4 regions of the Paenibacillus sp. FSL H7-0442 genome follow, and region 1 is predicted to be linked to each of the others. Evidence: a T-box and tRNA genes for the amino acid it is inferred to sense, from the RefSeq annotation. Region 1 holds a T-box; the other regions hold tRNA genes.
The links. A T-box is a leader RNA that pairs with one kind of tRNA and senses whether it is charged. The one in region 1 lies ahead of tyrS (tyrosine--tRNA ligase), so its partner is inferred to be a tRNA-Tyr.
Positions count from the first base shown of each region.

Region 2: it encodes a tRNA-Tyr, which carries the amino acid that the T-box ahead of tyrS (tyrosine--tRNA ligase) is inferred to sense. The anticodon was not compared.
Region 3: it encodes a tRNA-Tyr, which carries the amino acid that the T-box ahead of tyrS (tyrosine--tRNA ligase) is inferred to sense. The anticodon was not compared.
Region 4: it encodes a tRNA-Tyr, which carries the amino acid that the T-box ahead of tyrS (tyrosine--tRNA ligase) is inferred to sense. The anticodon was not compared.

Region 1 is NZ_CP151963.1:3,529,558-3,533,966, reverse strand. Features, by position in the region: gene MHH57_RS15525 (penicillin-binding protein 1A) at 1-2,532, opposite strand, end outside; T-box leader at 2,668-2,933, shown strand; gene tyrS (tyrosine--tRNA ligase) at 3,000-4,253, shown strand.
Region 2 is NZ_CP151963.1:1,098,784-1,103,192, forward strand. Features, by position in the region: rRNA gene MHH57_RS04905 (23S ribosomal RNA) at 1-1,123, shown strand, start outside; rRNA gene rrf (5S ribosomal RNA) at 1,274-1,390, shown strand; tRNA gene MHH57_RS04915 (tRNA-Ala) at 1,460-1,535, shown strand; tRNA gene MHH57_RS04920 (tRNA-Asn) at 1,540-1,615, shown strand; tRNA gene MHH57_RS04925 (tRNA-Ser) at 1,619-1,710, shown strand; tRNA gene MHH57_RS04930 (tRNA-Glu) at 1,728-1,799, shown strand; tRNA gene MHH57_RS04935 (tRNA-Val) at 1,809-1,884, shown strand; tRNA gene MHH57_RS04940 (tRNA-Met) at 1,911-1,984, shown strand; tRNA gene MHH57_RS04945 (tRNA-Asp) at 2,012-2,088, shown strand; tRNA gene MHH57_RS04950 (tRNA-Thr) at 2,102-2,177, shown strand; tRNA gene MHH57_RS04955 (tRNA-Tyr) at 2,182-2,267, shown strand; tRNA gene MHH57_RS04960 (tRNA-Lys) at 2,275-2,350, shown strand; tRNA gene MHH57_RS04965 (tRNA-Leu) at 2,362-2,442, shown strand; tRNA gene MHH57_RS04970 (tRNA-Gly) at 2,454-2,528, shown strand; tRNA gene MHH57_RS04975 (tRNA-Arg) at 2,536-2,612, shown strand; tRNA gene MHH57_RS04980 (tRNA-Leu) at 2,625-2,704, shown strand; gene MHH57_RS04985 (hypothetical protein) at 2,969-3,118, opposite strand; gene MHH57_RS04990 (hypothetical protein) at 3,412-3,675, shown strand; gene MHH57_RS04995 (hypothetical protein) at 3,870-4,046, opposite strand; partial or broken gene MHH57_RS05000 (IS110 family transposase) at 4,337-4,409, opposite strand, start outside.
Region 3 is NZ_CP151963.1:4,681,779-4,686,187, reverse strand. Features, by position in the region: rRNA gene MHH57_RS20805 (23S ribosomal RNA) at 1-903, shown strand, start outside; tRNA gene MHH57_RS20800 (tRNA-Asn) at 971-1,046, shown strand; tRNA gene MHH57_RS20795 (tRNA-Ser) at 1,050-1,141, shown strand; tRNA gene MHH57_RS20790 (tRNA-Glu) at 1,159-1,230, shown strand; tRNA gene MHH57_RS20785 (tRNA-Val) at 1,299-1,374, shown strand; tRNA gene MHH57_RS20780 (tRNA-Met) at 1,401-1,477, shown strand; tRNA gene MHH57_RS20775 (tRNA-Asp) at 1,493-1,569, shown strand; tRNA gene MHH57_RS20770 (tRNA-Phe) at 1,607-1,679, shown strand; tRNA gene MHH57_RS20765 (tRNA-Thr) at 1,702-1,777, shown strand; tRNA gene MHH57_RS20760 (tRNA-Tyr) at 1,783-1,868, shown strand; tRNA gene MHH57_RS20755 (tRNA-Trp) at 1,876-1,949, shown strand; tRNA gene MHH57_RS20750 (tRNA-His) at 1,967-2,039, shown strand; tRNA gene MHH57_RS20745 (tRNA-Gln) at 2,050-2,124, shown strand; tRNA gene MHH57_RS20740 (tRNA-Gly) at 2,132-2,203, shown strand; tRNA gene MHH57_RS20735 (tRNA-Cys) at 2,216-2,290, shown strand; tRNA gene MHH57_RS20730 (tRNA-Leu) at 2,302-2,380, shown strand; gene MHH57_RS20725 (hypothetical protein) at 2,426-2,587, opposite strand; gene MHH57_RS20720 (hypothetical protein) at 3,236-3,445, opposite strand; gene MHH57_RS20715 (MarR family transcriptional regulator) at 3,671-4,192, shown strand; gene sufC (Fe-S cluster assembly ATPase SufC) at 4,173-4,409, shown strand, end outside.
Region 4 is NZ_CP151963.1:401,485-405,893, forward strand. Features, by position in the region: rRNA gene MHH57_RS01710 (23S ribosomal RNA) at 1-1,054, shown strand, start outside; rRNA gene rrf (5S ribosomal RNA) at 1,206-1,322, shown strand; tRNA gene MHH57_RS01720 (tRNA-Ala) at 1,392-1,467, shown strand; tRNA gene MHH57_RS01725 (tRNA-Asn) at 1,472-1,547, shown strand; tRNA gene MHH57_RS01730 (tRNA-Ser) at 1,551-1,642, shown strand; tRNA gene MHH57_RS01735 (tRNA-Glu) at 1,660-1,731, shown strand; tRNA gene MHH57_RS01740 (tRNA-Val) at 1,741-1,816, shown strand; tRNA gene MHH57_RS01745 (tRNA-Met) at 1,843-1,916, shown strand; tRNA gene MHH57_RS01750 (tRNA-Asp) at 1,944-2,020, shown strand; tRNA gene MHH57_RS01755 (tRNA-Thr) at 2,034-2,109, shown strand; tRNA gene MHH57_RS01760 (tRNA-Tyr) at 2,114-2,199, shown strand; tRNA gene MHH57_RS01765 (tRNA-His) at 2,219-2,291, shown strand; tRNA gene MHH57_RS01770 (tRNA-Gln) at 2,309-2,383, shown strand; tRNA gene MHH57_RS01775 (tRNA-Lys) at 2,388-2,463, shown strand; tRNA gene MHH57_RS01780 (tRNA-Leu) at 2,478-2,565, shown strand; tRNA gene MHH57_RS01785 (tRNA-Gly) at 2,572-2,646, shown strand; tRNA gene MHH57_RS01790 (tRNA-Cys) at 2,657-2,727, shown strand; tRNA gene MHH57_RS01795 (tRNA-Arg) at 2,754-2,830, shown strand; tRNA gene MHH57_RS01800 (tRNA-Pro) at 2,854-2,927, shown strand; tRNA gene MHH57_RS01805 (tRNA-Gly) at 2,937-3,007, shown strand; gene MHH57_RS01810 (PAS domain-containing protein) at 3,210-4,313, opposite strand; gene MHH57_RS01815 (response regulator transcription factor) at 4,306-4,409, opposite strand, start outside.

The DNA.
Region 1 (4,409 bases):
CCCATCTGTAGAACGATACAGACGGTATCCTACGACGTCGCTGTTTCCGCTTGGGCTAAAGCTGATTATGGCTTTACCATCACTATAGCTTACGTTGACGCTAGATGGAGCGTTAGGAGCTGCTCCATCGTCCTTGCGTGGATCAATCTGAGTAGGAGCTTCCTTATCTGCATCCTGAGGCAGATAGTAGGACAACGAATTATGTCGTCTCATCACCTTAAAGGCTTGCTGAAGCTCTTTAATCAATTCTGAGATTGACTTTTCCCGTTTCCTAACGGTCCGTTCATATAACATATCATCCGGTGTACCATCGCGTGGAATATAATTCACACCTTGGTAGGTAATATATTTCGCACGACTCACACCATTTTCACTGTTTTTAGGTGGATACTTACTGTTATAAATGTCCGAACCATATGCGGATGCTGTACGGCTTACAATGCCGTCAGGTCTCTTGAAGCTGTCCGTTTGGAACAGCTGAGCATCTTTAGCTGTTACTTCATTCATGATTAGAGCCCATAAGCGGCGAGCCCGCTCTTTTTGGACTTTCGTTTCAAGCTTATTGACAGGTTGCTTGTAACCAACCCATACACCCAGTGTGACGTCAGGCGTAAAGCCCTCGAACCAAACATCAGTGTAGGATTGCGTAGTGCCTGTCTTGCCGGCAATCGGAATCTTACCGGATTGGTCAAAGTTCCGCTTCACCAGTCTGCCTGTGCCCTCCGACACGGCTGTACGCAACATATCTGTCATCAGGTAGGCGGTTTGCGGTGAGAAGGCCTGCACAGGATTAGGCTGATGCTTGTATATAATATTGCCTTGCGAATCCACAATCTTTTCGATCATATAGGCGTCATTAAACACACCGCCATTTGGAATGGCTCCATATGCATTCGTAAGCTCCTCGACGGTCACCCCATGGGCCAAGCCGCCAAGTACACCCGTTTGGGCGTTGTTATCACTGGATTCCAAGGTGGTGATGCCCAGCTTCTTGGCAAAAGCCCAGGCTTTGCTGATCCCTACTTTTTCGTTAAACAGCTTGAGTGCTATCGTATTGAGCGATTGATTCAGTGCATAACGCGCCGTGACCAATCCTTGATAGCGGTTGTTAGAATTTTTCGGAATGTGATACCCATTACTGCCATCTTTCAAAATAATAGGGGCATCATCCACGATACTACCAGGCTGCACAAGACCGCTGTCCAATGCAGGGAGATAGGCAGCAATCGGTTTCATTGCCGAACCCGGCTGACGAACCATCTGGGTGGCATAATTCATCTGCTCCTTTTGGAAGTCCCGACCTTCCATCATTCCAAGAATGGCGCCTGTTTTATGCTGAATCAGAATAGCCGCTGCTTGTTCGTCACCCTTGGTTTTACTAGTGGCAGAGAAGTTATTCTTATTTTCTGCAATTTGACGCATAGATTTGTATACGCTCTTATCAATGGTGGTGTACACCATATAACCGCCTGTGCGAAGCTGCTGTTCAGCTTCTTTGAGCAAATCATTATCGTCCTTGGTTTTGGCATCTGCACTGGCATTAGCTGCTTGACCCGGATTGGTGACAGACATGAGTGCCTGCGCAGCTTGTCGTTCTGTTTCTATCATAAGATATGGATAGGTGTTATAAGCCTTAACAGTACGTGGTGCGAGAGATTTTTTGATATCAAAAGCCATCGCTTCATCATACTGTGCTTTATTGATTTTGTTCTCCTCCAGCATTCGACTGAGCACCAGGTGCTGGCGGTTGATGGCTCTTTTAAAGCCAGCTTCATTAAACTCACCCTTACCGTTGTAAGCAGAATAGGAAGAAGGAAGCTGTGGCAAACCTGCCAGATAGGCAGCCTGGGCTATATTAAGCTCGTTCAGATCATTCTCATTAAAGATACCTTTGGCCGCTGCTTTAATGCCAAAGACGTTGTAACCGCTTGAACCGTTACCAAAAGGTACTTTATTAAGATAGGCCGTAATAATTTGTTGCTTGCTTAGGAAGCGCTCAAGGCGCAGAGACAGCAAAATTTCTTTGACCTTGCGATCATCCGTGCGATCGAGATTTAGAAAGACACGACGCGCAAGCTGCTGGGTGAGGGTACTACCCCCGGTTTGTACGGATTCATGCAGCGCCTTTTGCTTCACAGCACGCAGTGTTCCCGATAGATCGACACCTTTATGCTCGTAAAAATGATTATCTTCAATGGCAATGACTGCGTCAATGACGAGTTGTGGAATCTCCTTAAACGTGACAGGTCTTCGATCTTCTTCTGTCCGAAGTTGTCCGATGGGAGAGCCATCATTGAAATAAGCGAAGCCTGTAATTGCATTCTTATCTACTTCCTGTAGGATCATGGATCTGGAACGCACGGGTTCGCTTTTTACAATAGAAGCAACATAGCCGGCGGCCGCCCCTCCTGCAAATAGTGCCCCCATAAAACCGATGATGACGACCCACTTTATGACACGGCCGAGCCTTCGCATGGTTGTCCGCAAGCGGGAAGGCTTTGGCTCTGATACATTGTTTTTTTCTTCAACCATTAAGTCTTCCTCCTTTATAACAGCCATTATTATAGCATAAAATTACAAAATGAACCCATATGCTAAAAAGCCTGTCTTTTGGTGTCGTTGACTACATAAAAGCAGTGTGTTATAAATAGGTCAAAGTAAATATCGTGAAAAGCAGAGAAAGACTTCAGTAGAAGGCGGATTCACGTTGTACAGAGAGCCGATGGGTGGTGTGAATCGGTAGCGTCCCTCCTTTGAATTACCGTCTGGAGCTGTCTGGATGAATGGAAAGCTTTTGCAGGTTTGCGAAGCACCATAGTAATCCAGTACCGGGTGTAGGCCCGTTATAGGAATGAAGTGAAAGAAATGTCTGTCTTTGACATGCGTTTCTTTAATTAGGGTGGTAACGCGAGTAGCTCCTTCTCGTCCCTTGGGATGAAAGGGGCTTTTTGGTTTGTCTAATATGTAATATTTTGGATGGAAAATAGGAGGTATACAGGATGAAGTGGGAAGAATTGAAGCCAGAGCAGCAGGTAGAGGTAGAACGACAGCTAGAGGTGATACAGCGGGGTGTAGCGGAAATTGTACCGGAGGATGAGCTGAAGCGTAAGGTGATCAAATCGGTCGTTAGCGGCGAGCCACTCAAAATTAAGCTGGGCCTTGATCCATCTGCTCCCGACATTCACATCGGACATACGGTTGTTATGCACAAACTGCGCCAGTTCCAGGAATTAGGCCATCAAGTACAACTGATTATCGGAGATTTTACAGGCAGAATTGGTGATCCGACAGGTAAATCGGAGACTCGTAAGCAACTGACTGAAGAAGATGTACAGCGCAATGCCCAAACATACAAGGAACAAATTTTTAAAATTCTCGATCCTGAAAAAACAAAGGTATTTTACAATTCCGAATGGTTAGGGCCAATGTCTTTTGCTGATGTAGTAACCCTGTCGGCCAAAGTAACGGTTGCCCGTATGTTGGAACGGGATGATTTTACAAAAAGGTACCAAAACGGATTGCCGATCAGCATCCATGAGTTCTTTTACCCGCTGATGCAGGGCATGGATTCCGTGGCTCTCCAAAGCGATATTGAATTAGGGGGAACGGATCAGAAGTTTAATCTTCTGATGGGTAGAACCCTGCAAAAAGAATACGGAGTTGAGCCACAGGCTACTATTACTTTACCATTGCTTGAAGGGCTGGATGGAGTTCAGAAGATGAGTAAAAGCTTGGGGAACTACATTGGTGTTGATGAGGAGCCGAACGAAATATACGGAAAATCCATGTCCGTTCCTGATGAGCTGATGCTGAAATATTTTGAGCTTGCAACGGATATCAACAACGAGGAGTTGGCAGAGCTGGCGAAAGGTGTTAAGGAAGGCTCAGTGCATCCACGTGATGCCAAAATGAAGCTGGCTGGAACGTTAGTGCGCATGTACCATGGTGAAGAAGCAGAGGAAGCAGCGAAGCAGCATTTTGTGACCGTATTCCAGCAGCGCGCGCTGCCTGACGATATTGAAGAGTTCACCTTGACGGCTGATCAGTTAGAAGAAGGTGGCATTCGTGTGATCCAGTTGCTGACTCATCTGGGCTTTGCAGCATCTAACGGTGAAGCCAAGCGCAGTATTCAGCAGGGTTCGGTCAAAATTAACGAAGAGAAATGGACCGATGTGAACGAAGCATACACGCCGAAGGAAGGCGACATTGTGCAGGTAGGTAAACGGAAATTTGCTAAAATCAAGCTTGGATAATGAAAATATATTCAAAAGCAGCGCTGAGATTGTCTCGATCTCAGCGTTGCTTTTTTATTTCTGCCAAGTGAAAAGTCATGGTAAACTTAGCACAAATAATCAAACATGTAGGTGAAGAGTTATACATAATGAAAACGTGGGTTGCACAATTTGGGT
Region 2 (4,409 bases), 2.4 Mb from region 1:
ACTGTTTAGCAAAAACACAGGTCTGTGCGAAGCCGCAAGGCGAAGTATACGGGCTGACGCCTGCCCGGTGCTGGAAGGTTAAGGGGAGTGGTAAGCCCTTCGGGGCGAAGCTATGAACCGAAGCCCCAGTAAACGGCGGCCGTAACTATAACGGTCCTAAGGTAGCGAAATTCCTTGTCAGGTAAATTCTGACCCGCACGAATGGCGTAACGACTTGGGCGCTGTCTCAACGAGAGATCCGGTGAAATTTTAATACCTGTGAAGATGCAGGTTACCCGCGACAAGACGGAAAGACCCCATGGAGCTTTACTGCAGCTTGATATTGAATTTGGGTACGATCTGTACAGGATAGGTGGGAGCCGTAGAACTTTGAGCGCCAGCTTGAAGGGAGGCATCCTTGGGATACCACCCTGATCGTATCTAGGTTCTAACTTGGTACCGTGAACCGGTGCGAGGACAGTGTCAGGTGGGCAGTTTGACTGGGGCGGTCGCCTCCTAAAGAGTAACGGAGGCGCCCCAAGGTTCCCTCAGAATGGTTGGAAATCATTCGAAGAGTGCAAAGGCAGAAGGGAGCTTGACTGCGAGACCTACAAGTCGAGCAGGGACGAAAGTCGGGCTTAGTGATCCGGTGGTACCGCATGGAAGGGCCATCGCTCAACGGATAAAAGCTACCCTGGGGATAACAGGCTTATCTCCCCCAAGAGTCCACATCGACGGGGAGGTTTGGCACCTCGATGTCGGCTCATCGCATCCTGGGGCTGAAGTAGGTCCCAAGGGTTGGGCTGTTCGCCCATTAAAGCGGTACGCGAGCTGGGTTCAGAACGTCGTGAGACAGTTCGGTCCCTATCTGTCGTGGGCGTAGGAAATTTGAGAGGAGCTGTCCTTAGTACGAGAGGACCGGGATGGACGTACCGCTGGTGTACCAGTTGTTCCGCCAGGAGCACCGCTGGGTAGCTATGTACGGAAGGGATAAGCGCTGAAAGCATCTAAGCGTGAAGCCCCCCTCAAGATGAGATTTCCCAGTATGTAAGACCCCTTGAAGACGACGAGGTAGATAGGTTGGGGGTGGAAGTGCAGTAATGCATGGAGCTGACCAATACTAATCGGTCGAGGGCTTATCCTAAGATAAGACGCAATGAGTTTCGGATCCAGTTTTCAGGGTGTAACCTTGAAGGTATGTACAAGTGACATACAACAAGCGCATGGCTATTCATTCACACGATAAGTGATGAACTGAATAGCCGTACGGAAGAATTTGCGTAGCAAATTCATGTTTGGTGGCGATAGCGGAGGGGTTCCACACGTACCCATCCCGAACACGACCGTTAAGCCCTCCAGCGCCGATGGTACTTGGACCGCAGGGTCCTGGGAGAGTAGGACGTCGCCAAGCAACCCCACAATGGGGATTTTTTTCGCCTATCAGGCTATTGATTATACATACAAAATTGATTTTTTAGATGGGGCTATAGCTCAGCTGGGAGAGCGCCTGCCTTGCACGCAGGAGCTCAGGGGTTCGATCCCCCTTGGCTCCACCAATATTCCCTGATAGCTCAGTTGGTAGAGCACTCGACTGTTAATCGAGTTGTCACAGGTTCGAGTCCTGTTCGGGGAGCCATGTGGAGAGGTGTCCGAGTTGGCCGAAGGAGCACGATTGGAAATCGTGTAGGCGCCAAAAGCGTCTCGAGGGTTCGAATCCCTCTCTCTCCGCCAGAATTATTTTATTGCATGGCCCGTTGGTCAAGGGGTTAAGACACCTCCCTTTCACGGAGGTAACAGGGGTTCGAATCCCCTACGGGTCATAGTAATTCGGAGGCTTAGCTCAGCTGGGAGAGCATCTGCCTTACAAGCAGAGGGTCGGGGGTTCGAGCCCCTCAGCCTCCACCATTTGAAAAATAAATAATTATTACTGTCGCGGGGTGGAGCAGTTCGGTAGCTCGTCGGGCTCATAACCCGAAGGTCGCAGGTTCAAATCCTGCCTCCGCAATTACTTTCAACTAAGAGAGTTGCCTCTGGAACCGTGGTGTAGAGGCCCAACATGCCTGCCTGTCACGCAGGAGATCGCGGGTTCGAATCCCGTCGGTTCCGCCATTTAACTTAATATGCCGGTGTAGCTCAACTGGTAGAGCAACTGACTTGTAATCAGTAGGTTGGGGGTTCAAGTCCTCTCGCCGGCACCATTTTGGAGGATTAGCGAAGTGGCCAAACGCATCAGACTGTAAATCTGCTCCCTTACGGGTTCGGTGGTTCGAATCCATCATCCTCCACCAGTTTTACGAGCCATTAGCTCAGTTGGTAGAGCACCTGACTTTTAATCAGGGTGTCGAAGGTTCGAGTCCTTCATGGCTCACCATTGTATTACATGCGCGTGTGGCGGAATTGGCAGACGCACTAGACTTAGGATCTAGCGTCTTTGACGTGGGGGTTCAAGTCCCTCCACGCGCATCTTGTTTTTTGCGGACGTGGCTCAGCGGTAGAGCATCGCCTTGCCAAGGCGAGGGTCGCGGGTTCGATTCCCGTCGTCCGCTCCATTTATTAGTCCCCTTAGCTCAGCTGGATAGAGCGTTTGACTACGAATCAAAAGGTCGGGAGTTCGAATCTCTCAGGGGACGCCATTAACTTCATAAGCCGGTGTGGCGGAATTGGCAGACGCGCGCGACTCAAAATCGTGAGGGAAACCGTGGAGGTTCGAGTCCTCTCACCGGCATCTATTTCGGATGTAGCTCAATGGTAAAACTCAGCCTTCTAAGCTGGTAGCGTGGGTCCGATTCCCATTACCCGCTTTATATATATGAAAAAGGAGAGATGGCTTATTTTTATGCCATCTCTCCTTTTTTACTTTTAAACTGTTTTTATCGACATCACAAGCAGTAGAAACTCCAAGCCAATCTCCTCCATATACTTAAGTTTCAGCTCGTAGTTCAATTCTTGAAGGCAATATCAGCATGCAGACAGAAAATTTCATCGGAAATTACCCCGCCTCCAGCACCCCGCAACCTAACTCTGGTATCGGCGAGAGAAGCAACCGCACCAGATCCAAAACTTCAATCTGCTTACCGTTCAATAGGCTTTGAGCGAAGCGCTGACCGGAGTCTTCTTCGTCTGAGAAGCAACTGGACATGGTGACCATGGATATCACGATGCCAGATATGACAGGTGCACACGAGGCTTTCTATGGATAGGGCGTACAACTAACGAGGAACGATAGTTAAATAACACACAATGTTGAGCAGGCGCTTCAAGTCTGCTCTCTTTTTATTAAACTAAAGGGCAGGATAGTTATAAATATGTTAAAATAAGGGAGAATAAAATCAGAGGTGAGCTAATGTTCAATCCGAAGATCTTCTTCTATTAGTTGTGTCTAAGGTCATGGCTTCAAATGCCAAAATCTAACCCGGCACAACGGGGATGAAGATGTTTACACGGGAAGAGATTCAATTCTGGGAAGATGAGAAACAGCAAAGTCTGGAGATCAATAATAAGCCCAAAGATCCAAGAAAAGAGAAGCTTAAGGATTTCCGTAAAGGAATCAAGAGTGTTCATTACAACAAAGAATGTAAGATAGCAAGAAAAGATGATTATCGTCTGTATAGAACAAAAATGAAACGACTGATGCGTAGTGAAGAATACGAGCTCCTACACAGTTACAAACGAACGAGTGGTTGGATTACTTGGTAAATTAGGTAGCCTTTGAATGAACTCATCCTATTGTTGAAGTGAGTAGCAGTAGGGCAGTTCATGAGGGGCTGCTTTTTTTCATTGAGCTAACGGGCAGTTTAGTTGAACAAGATAAGTGGAGGTTTTATGTTGCATTTGACGCAAACTGTGAAGGAGGAAGCTGGGAAAATGATAGCTAAGTGTAAAGTGTTGAGTTAACTATCCAGCTTGTTTGTTGATGTCTTTAATGTTTGTGCAGCCTCATCGAGATAGATATCTAAATAAGTACCATCAGTAAATTTAATAACCACAGCATTAGTAGTGATGGCGACATCTTCAATCGTCCTACCTTTAAGTTTTTCAGGTATAACTTTGAAATTAGTCGATTCCACATTCATCAAATCCTTTCATTGATTACACATCTTAGTAATCGGTAATAAGTATATAAAACCTATATTAGTCTAACACTTCTCATAATAAAAGTAAAAGATGAATGATAGAAATACTGAACAGTACGAAGATATTGTGTAATAAAAGAAAGCGTGCTTATTCAACTAACGAGGAACGTTAGTTAAATAAAGAACAGCGGTAGTCTAGGACTTTCTCCTTTTTCAGTCCAAGGATGCCGCTATTACTATATTCAATTCAGTCTAATACTATATTTTTATCAGACACCGGCTTTCAGAACGGCATCAGAGGTGGGGAACTCCAATAAGGTTTTCAACGACACCGCAGAATGAAGATCTCCGATAAAC
Region 3 (4,409 bases), 1.2 Mb from region 1:
GCTGTCTCAACGAGAGATCCGGTGAAATTTTAATACCTGTGAAGATGCAGGTTACCCGCGACAAGACGGAAAGACCCCATGGAGCTTTACTGCAGCTTGATATTGAATTTGGGTACGATCTGTACAGGATAGGTGGGAGCCGTCGAACTTTGAGCGCCAGCTTGAAGGGAGGCATCCTTGGGATACCACCCTGATCGTATCTAGGTTCTAACTTGGTACCGTAAACCGGTGCGAGGACAGTGTCAGGTGGGCAGTTTGACTGGGGCGGTCGCCTCCTAAAGAGTAACGGAGGCGCCCCAAGGTTCCCTCAGAATGGTTGGAAATCATTCGAAGAGTGCAAAGGCAGAAGGGAGCTTGACTGCGAGACCTACAAGTCGAGCAGGGACGAAAGTCGGGCTTAGTGATCCGGTGGTACCGCATGGAAGGGCCATCGCTCAACGGATAAAAGCTACCCTGGGGATAACAGGCTTATCTCCCCCAAGAGTCCACATCGACGGGGAGGTTTGGCACCTCGATGTCGGCTCATCGCATCCTGGGGCTGAAGTAGGTCCCAAGGGTTGGGCTGTTCGCCCATTAAAGCGGTACGCGAGCTGGGTTCAGAACGTCGTGAGACAGTTCGGTCCCTATCTGTCGTGGGCGTAGGAAATTTGAGAGGAGCTGTCCTTAGTACGAGAGGACCGGGATGGACGTACCGCTGGTGTACCAGTTGTTCCGCCAGGAGCACCGCTGGGTAGCTATGTACGGAAGGGATAAGCGCTGAAAGCATCTAAGCGTGAAGCCCCCCTCAAGATGAGATTTCCCAGTATGTAAGACCCCTTGAAGACGACGAGGTAGATAGGTTGGGGGTGGAAGTGCAGTAATGCATGGAGCTGACCAATACTAATCGGTCGAGGGCTTATCCTAAAAATAAAACGCAAATGAGTTTCGGATCCAGTTTTCAGGGTGTAACCTTGAAACAAATGCTTAATATTCCCTGATAGCTCAGTTGGTAGAGCACTCGACTGTTAATCGAGTTGTCACAGGTTCGAGTCCTGTTCGGGGAGCCATATGGAGAGGTGTCCGAGTTGGCCGAAGGAGCACGATTGGAAATCGTGTAGGCGCCAAAAGCGTCTCGAGGGTTCGAATCCCTCTCTCTCCGCCATAATTATTTTATTGTATGGCCCGTTGGTCAAGGGGTTAAGACACCTCCCTTTCACGGAGGTAACAGGGGTTCGAATCCCCTACGGGTCATAAAAATATCATAAAAAAACTTGCAATAAAAAGTTTATTATGGTATAATATGAAAAGTGTTTCGGTGTGGAGGCTTAGCTCAGCTGGGAGAGCATCTGCCTTACAAGCAGAGGGTCGGGGGTTCGAGCCCCTCAGCCTCCACCATTTGAAAATTTTATATTTATTATTGTCGCGGGGTGGAGCAGTTCGGTAGCTCGTCGGGCTCATAACCCGAAGGTCGCAGGTTCAAATCCTGCCCCCGCAACCAATTAAAAATTATTATGGAACTGTGGTGTAGAGGCCTAACATGCCTGCCTGTCACGCAGGAGATCGCGGGTTCGAATCCCGTCAGTTCCGCCATTAGTATTATAACGTGTAATGAAGAGCCTTATTCTAAGGCTCGGTAGCTCAGTCGGTAGAGCAGAGGACTGAAAATCCTCGTGTCGGCGGTTCGATTCCGTCCCGAGCCACTTTTAATTGAATATTTTATGTGCCGGTGTAGCTCAACTGGTAGAGCAACTGACTTGTAATCAGTAGGTTGGGGGTTCAAGTCCTCTCGCCGGCACCATTTTTGGAGGATTAGCGAAGTGGCCAAACGCATCAGACTGTAAATCTGCTCCCTTACGGGTTCGGTGGTTCGAATCCATCATCCTCCACCAGTTTTATAGGGGCATAGTTTAAAGGTAGAACAACGGTCTCCAAAACCGTTGGTGTGGGTTCAATTCCTGCTGCCCCTGCCAATTATTCATTACTTGCGGCGGTCGTGGCGAAGTGGTTAACGCACCGGACTGTGACTCCGGCATTCGTGGGTTCAAGCCCCATCGGCCGCCCTTTACTTATTGGGGATTAGCCAAGCGGTAAGGCAACGGACTTTGACTCCGTCATGCATAGGTTCAAATCCTATATCCCCAGCCATCTTTATGCGGACGTGGCTCAGCGGTAGAGCATCGCCTTGCCAAGGCGAGGGTCGCGGGTTCGATTCCCGTCGTCCGCTTTGTTATACTCTGGCGCCATAGCCAAGTGGTAAGGCAAAGCTCTGCAAAAGCTTTATTCCCCAGTTCAAATCTGGGTGGCGCCTCCATAATTGAATACGCCGGCGTGGCGGAATGGCAGACGCGCTCGACTCAAAATCGAGTGGGAAACCGTGGAGGTTCGAGTCCTCTCGCCGGTATTAACTAAAAGAGTTCATTAGAGACATTCTCTAGTGAGCTTTTTTTTATTTGAGCTTTAGTACCCCACTCATTGCTTGAGCTGAAGACACCTTTGAGTTGTATTCCAGATGCGAATAAATATTTGCCGTTGTTGCATAATCGCTGTGGCCTAACCATTCCTGAACTTCTTTCATGCTTACCCCTAATACATCTACATAAATATACATAAATATACTCCAGGTATTCAAGACAATAAGAATTGTCAGAAGATAAGCGATAGGATTCCTGTTATTCCTTCATACGAATCAGAAGCTCATAGAACGTGTCCACCAGTGGCAGATTACCGGATAGAGTAGCCGCTTTTACTCTTACAGCATATCTTCGTTTTCAACCGCGAGTGCTTGTCCTTCCATATGATAATTCTTCCTGGCTTCCTGAAGCAAGATTTCGGCTCTTTTCTTGGTTCCTTTTATTTAAGCTCCGTAGGGATCCATTTCGGTTATCGTTTACCATTCTCATCTTTACAGTTAGGCGGATGTCCCGTTACGCTTTCTCCTCTTCCAACAACTCCAGAGGGTGAACCCGATCCTTTTTCAAATACCGGTTGAGCTTCGGAATGGATTTGCTACAAAAGTGGTAGCTGAATCCGCCGATGGATTGCTTTAGCGCCCAGAAGGTACATTTGATTTTGAACCGGGCGGTATAAAGTTCGATGATCTAGGTCGCCTCCAGTGTCAGATCGGTGCTGGCTAGAATGGAGCATCGCCTGTTCGGATTCACCAGCAATAACCACAGTATACTCTTTGGCCCCATAACATATCCACCACAGGTAACTGACGGATTATTCTTTGCCATACATGCTCACGATAGCGTACTCAAACGCGGCGATACAGCTTTAAAACAGCTCGGCCAAGCACCACCTTCGTCCTCTTTTTACGGTAGCGACCCCAGTCTGTGGCAGGTGTACCATGACGTTCATAGGCAACGGTATTGGACTTGGCTTCGGTTACCAGATCCATCCGGATGCTGCCGAATTGGTTCCATTGTTCAACCCCCGCAAAGCAGGATTGATCAGAGGTATTCAAAACTATTTCCGGGACGTGCCCTAGTAAAAACACAGCATGAGGCCTATGACAATGACAACAAACCCGTGAAATGCGACTTCAAAATTGCGTCACATTTAACACAATTGATATTGATTATCAATATCAATTGTGTTAATATGATTTTGTTCACTAGTGAACAAAAAGTAATCTAATGGAGACACTGAACTTGGTCTCAACTACTACAAGAGAGGGGAGATTGGGAAATTGGAGTTTCAAAATCATTTTAAAGGTCATCTTTACGAGCAATATATTAAAATGCTACATCTGAATGAGCTGTATACTGAACAAGAATTTAACTCGTTTCGGCAACAGGCCAGAAAGTACCAGATTGACATGCTTTCCAACAATATTACTAGTGTGCACGTTATTGATTGCATTGGTGATTATGAACCGATAAATCATACCGGGATTGTGGAGAAGATGGGGTTGTCCAAAGCTAGCATTACTAAAATTAGTGCAAAGCTGCTGGAAATGGGCTTCATTATGAGAAGTCAACTGAACAGCAATCGTAAGGAGATTTACTTTAGTTTAACGGATAAGGGAAGACACGTTTATCATTTGCATAAAGAAATGCACAAAGAAAAAGAAGAAAGGTTTTACCAATTCATTGAATCCTATTCAGAGGTTGAGCAGCAGACTATTGGAAAATTTATGAGTGATTTGGTGGCGCGTGCCGAAGAATACTCCGAAGGGAAGTTTACGATAAATGACGACATTAAAGATTGAGGAATTAAGATCCAAGATTGAAGGGAAAGAAATTTTAAAAGGGCTCACACTGGAGATTCATGGCGGAGAGATTCATGCGATTATGGGGCCTAATGGGACGGGGAAAAGTACATTGGCTTCAGCTTTAATGGGCCATCCCAAATATGAGGTTACTGGCGGTAAGGTGACATTGGACAATGAAGACCTTCTGGAGATGGAGGTGGATGAGCGTGCCCAG
Region 4 (4,409 bases), 2.6 Mb from region 1:
GCTGGAAGGTTAAGGGGAGTGGTAAGCTCGCAAGAGCGAAGCTATGAACCGAAGCCCCAGTAAACGGCGGCCGTAACTATAACGGTCCTAAGGTAGCGAAATTCCTTGTCAGGTAAATTCTGACCCGCACGAATGGCGTAACGACTTGGGCGCTGTCTCAACGAGAGATCCGGTGAAATTTTAATACCTGTGAAGATGCAGGTTACCCGCGACAAGACGGAAAGACCCCATGGAGCTTTACTGCAGCTTGATATTGAATTTGGGTACGATCTGTACAGGATAGGTGGGAGCCGTCGAACTTTGAGCGCCAGCTTGAAGGGAGGCATCCTTGGGATACCACCCTGATCGTATCTAGGTTCTAACTTGGTACCGTAAACCGGTGCGAGGACAGTGTCAGGTGGGCAGTTTGACTGGGGCGGTCGCCTCCTAAAGAGTAACGGAGGCGCCCCAAGGTTCCCTCAGAATGGTTGGAAATCATTCGAAGAGTGCAAAGGCAGAAGGGAGCTTGACTGCGAGACCTACAAGTCGAGCAGGGACGAAAGTCGGGCTTAGTGATCCGGTGGTACCGCATGGAAGGGCCATCGCTCAACGGATAAAAGCTACCCTGGGGATAACAGGCTTATCTCCCCCAAGAGTCCACATCGACGGGGAGGTTTGGCACCTCGATGTCGGCTCATCGCATCCTGGGGCTGAAGTAGGTCCCAAGGGTTGGGCTGTTCGCCCATTAAAGCGGTACGCGAGCTGGGTTCAGAACGTCGTGAGACAGTTCGGTCCCTATCTGTCGTGGGCGTAGGAAATTTGAGAGGAGCTGTCCTTAGTACGAGAGGACCGGGATGGACGTACCGCTGGTGTACCAGTTGTTCCGCCAGGAGCACCGCTGGGTAGCTATGTACGGAAGGGATAAGCGCTGAAAGCATCTAAGCGTGAAGCCCCCCTCAAGATGAGATTTCCCAGTATGTAAGACCCCTTGAAGACGACGAGGTAGATAGGTTGGGGGTGGAAGTGCAGTAATGCATGGAGCTGACCAATACTAATCGGTCGAGGGCTTATCCTAAAGATAAAGCGCAATGAGTTTCGGATCCAGTTTTCAGGGTGTAACCTTGAAGGTATGTACAAGTGACATACGACAAGCGCATGGCTATTCATTCACACAATAAGTGATGAACCGAATAACCTTACGGAAGAATTTGCGTAGCAAATTCATGTTTGGTGGCGATAGCGGAGGGGTTCCACACGTACCCATCCCGAACACGACCGTTAAGCCCTCCAGCGCCGATGGTACTTGGACCGCAGGGTCCTGGGAGAGTAGGACGTCGCCAAGCAACCCCACAATGGGGATTTTTTTCGCCTATCAGGCTATTGATTATACATACAAAATTGATTTTTTAGATGGGGCTATAGCTCAGCTGGGAGAGCGCCTGCCTTGCACGCAGGAGCTCAGGGGTTCGATCCCCCTTGGCTCCACCAATATTCCCTGATAGCTCAGTTGGTAGAGCACTCGACTGTTAATCGAGTTGTCACAGGTTCGAGTCCTGTTCGGGGAGCCATGTGGAGAGGTGTCCGAGTTGGCCGAAGGAGCACGATTGGAAATCGTGTAGGCGCCAAAAGCGTCTCGAGGGTTCGAATCCCTCTCTCTCCGCCAGAATTATTTTATTGCATGGCCCGTTGGTCAAGGGGTTAAGACACCTCCCTTTCACGGAGGTAACAGGGGTTCGAATCCCCTACGGGTCATAGTAATTCGGAGGCTTAGCTCAGCTGGGAGAGCATCTGCCTTACAAGCAGAGGGTCGGGGGTTCGAGCCCCTCAGCCTCCACCATTTGAAAAATAAATAATTATTACTGTCGCGGGGTGGAGCAGTTCGGTAGCTCGTCGGGCTCATAACCCGAAGGTCGCAGGTTCAAATCCTGCCTCCGCAATTACTTTCAACTAAGAGAGTTGCCTCTGGAACCGTGGTGTAGAGGCCCAACATGCCTGCCTGTCACGCAGGAGATCGCGGGTTCGAATCCCGTCGGTTCCGCCATTTAACTTAATATGCCGGTGTAGCTCAACTGGTAGAGCAACTGACTTGTAATCAGTAGGTTGGGGGTTCAAGTCCTCTCGCCGGCACCATTTTGGAGGATTAGCGAAGTGGCCAAACGCATCAGACTGTAAATCTGCTCCCTTACGGGTTCGGTGGTTCGAATCCATCATCCTCCACCAGTCTTTTCATAATCATATGGCGGTCGTGGCGAAGTGGTTAACGCACCGGACTGTGACTCCGGCATTCGTGGGTTCAAGCCCCATCGGCCGCCCTTTATTCTTAATTTATTGGGGATTAGCCAAGCGGTAAGGCAACGGACTTTGACTCCGTCATGCATAGGTTCAAATCCTATATCCCCAGCCATTAAGAGCCATTAGCTCAGTTGGTAGAGCACCTGACTTTTAATCAGGGTGTCGAAGGTTCGAGTCCTTCATGGCTCACCATTTATAATTATTTTGCGGTCGTGGCGGAATTGGCAGACGCGCACGGTTCAGGTCCGTGTGGGCTAACCCCCCGTGGAGGTTCGAGTCCTCTCGACCGCACCATATTTTGCGGACGTGGCTCAGCGGTAGAGCATCGCCTTGCCAAGGCGAGGGTCGCGGGTTCGATTCCCGTCGTCCGCTCCATTATCCATACGGCGCCATAGCCAAGTGGTAAGGCAAAGCTCTGCAAAAGCTTCATCCCCAGTTCAAATCTGGGTGGCGCCTTGACTACTCATTATGGAATTTAATATGCGCCCTTAGCTCAGCTGGATAGAGCGTTTGACTACGAATCAAAAGGCCGGGAGTTCGAATCTCTCAGGGCGCGCCATTTCTTAAAAAAATGTATAATGTCGGGATGTAGCTCAGCTTGGTAGAGCACCTGGTTTGGGACCAGGGGGTCGCATGTTCAAATCGTGTCATCCCGATACTGTTTTGCGGGTGTAGTTCAATGGTAGAACTCCAGCCTTCCAAGCTGGTAGCGTGGGTTCGATTCCCATCACCCGCTTTTTGCTATAGCGGATTCTTGTTGCCTCAGTGGTGACACCTTATAAATAAAGAGAGCCTGTCTGGGGACAGAGCTCTCTCTTTTTTTGTATTTATCCTCATGTAATCCACAATGTGTTGATTATCCATAATCTTCGGTATCGGTGTATATCGTTCTGATCATGCAACTGGTATACACCGATAACCGATCTAGTGGACAGTTTTTACACGGGAATGGTCAGCTGGATGGAGGTTCCCTCGTCTGGAGCAGAGGTTATGCTCATAAATCCCCCTACCCCTCTAGCTCGTTCTTCCATACTGAACAATCCAACTCCCTCTCCTTGGGACTTTCCAGAGAATCCAATGCCTTTATCCCGAATGGTCACTTGTATCATTTCATTTTGATCCTCAACGTCGACATATGCCTCTGCTACATCTGCGTATTTGGCTACATTCGTTAATGCCTCTTGTACAATCCGATAAATTGCAATTTCCTTGCGAATATCAACCCGTTTACGTAGATTGCATTGAAAATGCACCTCAATCCCGTAATGAGAACAGAAGTTTTCAATATAGGTTCTTATGGCTGGGACGACACCCAGATCATCCAGAACTGAGGGACGAAGTTCCCACGCTAGACCACGAACATCTTTGATGATGTCGGTCACCTGCGAACGGAGATTCTCCAGAGTAGCACTAGGTTGTTCGGCAAGTTGGCTATCCAATTGGATAATAAGTGAAAATAAGCTTTGCCCTATCCCATCATGCAGCTCTCTTGAAAAGCGTTTACGTTCTTCTTCCTGTATTTGCATGACTTGTGTCATCATAGACTGAAGTTCAGCTTCTACTCTCTTCAGTTTAGTGACCTCATTGCGGATCGCTAAGTACTGATAGGGTTTACCTTCCTCGTCCATAAACGGAACGATCGTAGTATTCACCCAGTAGTAGCTGTTATCTTTAGCACGATTACGTATTTCTCCTTGCCATACCTCACCTGAACGGATCGTAGTCCACAGGTTTTTCATGAAGGCGGGGGTATGATAGCCTGAATTAATGAGACGATGATCCTGACCGATCAGCTCTTCACGACTGTATTGCGAAATCTCACAGAACTTGTCGTTTACGTACTGAATAATACCTCGATGATCGGTCAAAGCAACGATGGAAGACGTATCTAGAGCAAATTTCAGATTGGATAATTGGTGGAGTGAGTTACGCAGCGCATGAAGAAAAGGGGATTCTGGTATATAAATTTCCAGATCATTCAGCAGTTTATCGGTTGATTCACCAAAGGCATGCTGCAGTAAAGGGTTAGAAGGTTCATTCATAATGGAGCAGCCCCTTTTTTAGTGCAAATTTGACTAGCTCAGGTCGTGTTTTCAAGTTAAGCTTCTCCATAAGATTGCTTTTATGGGACTCTACGG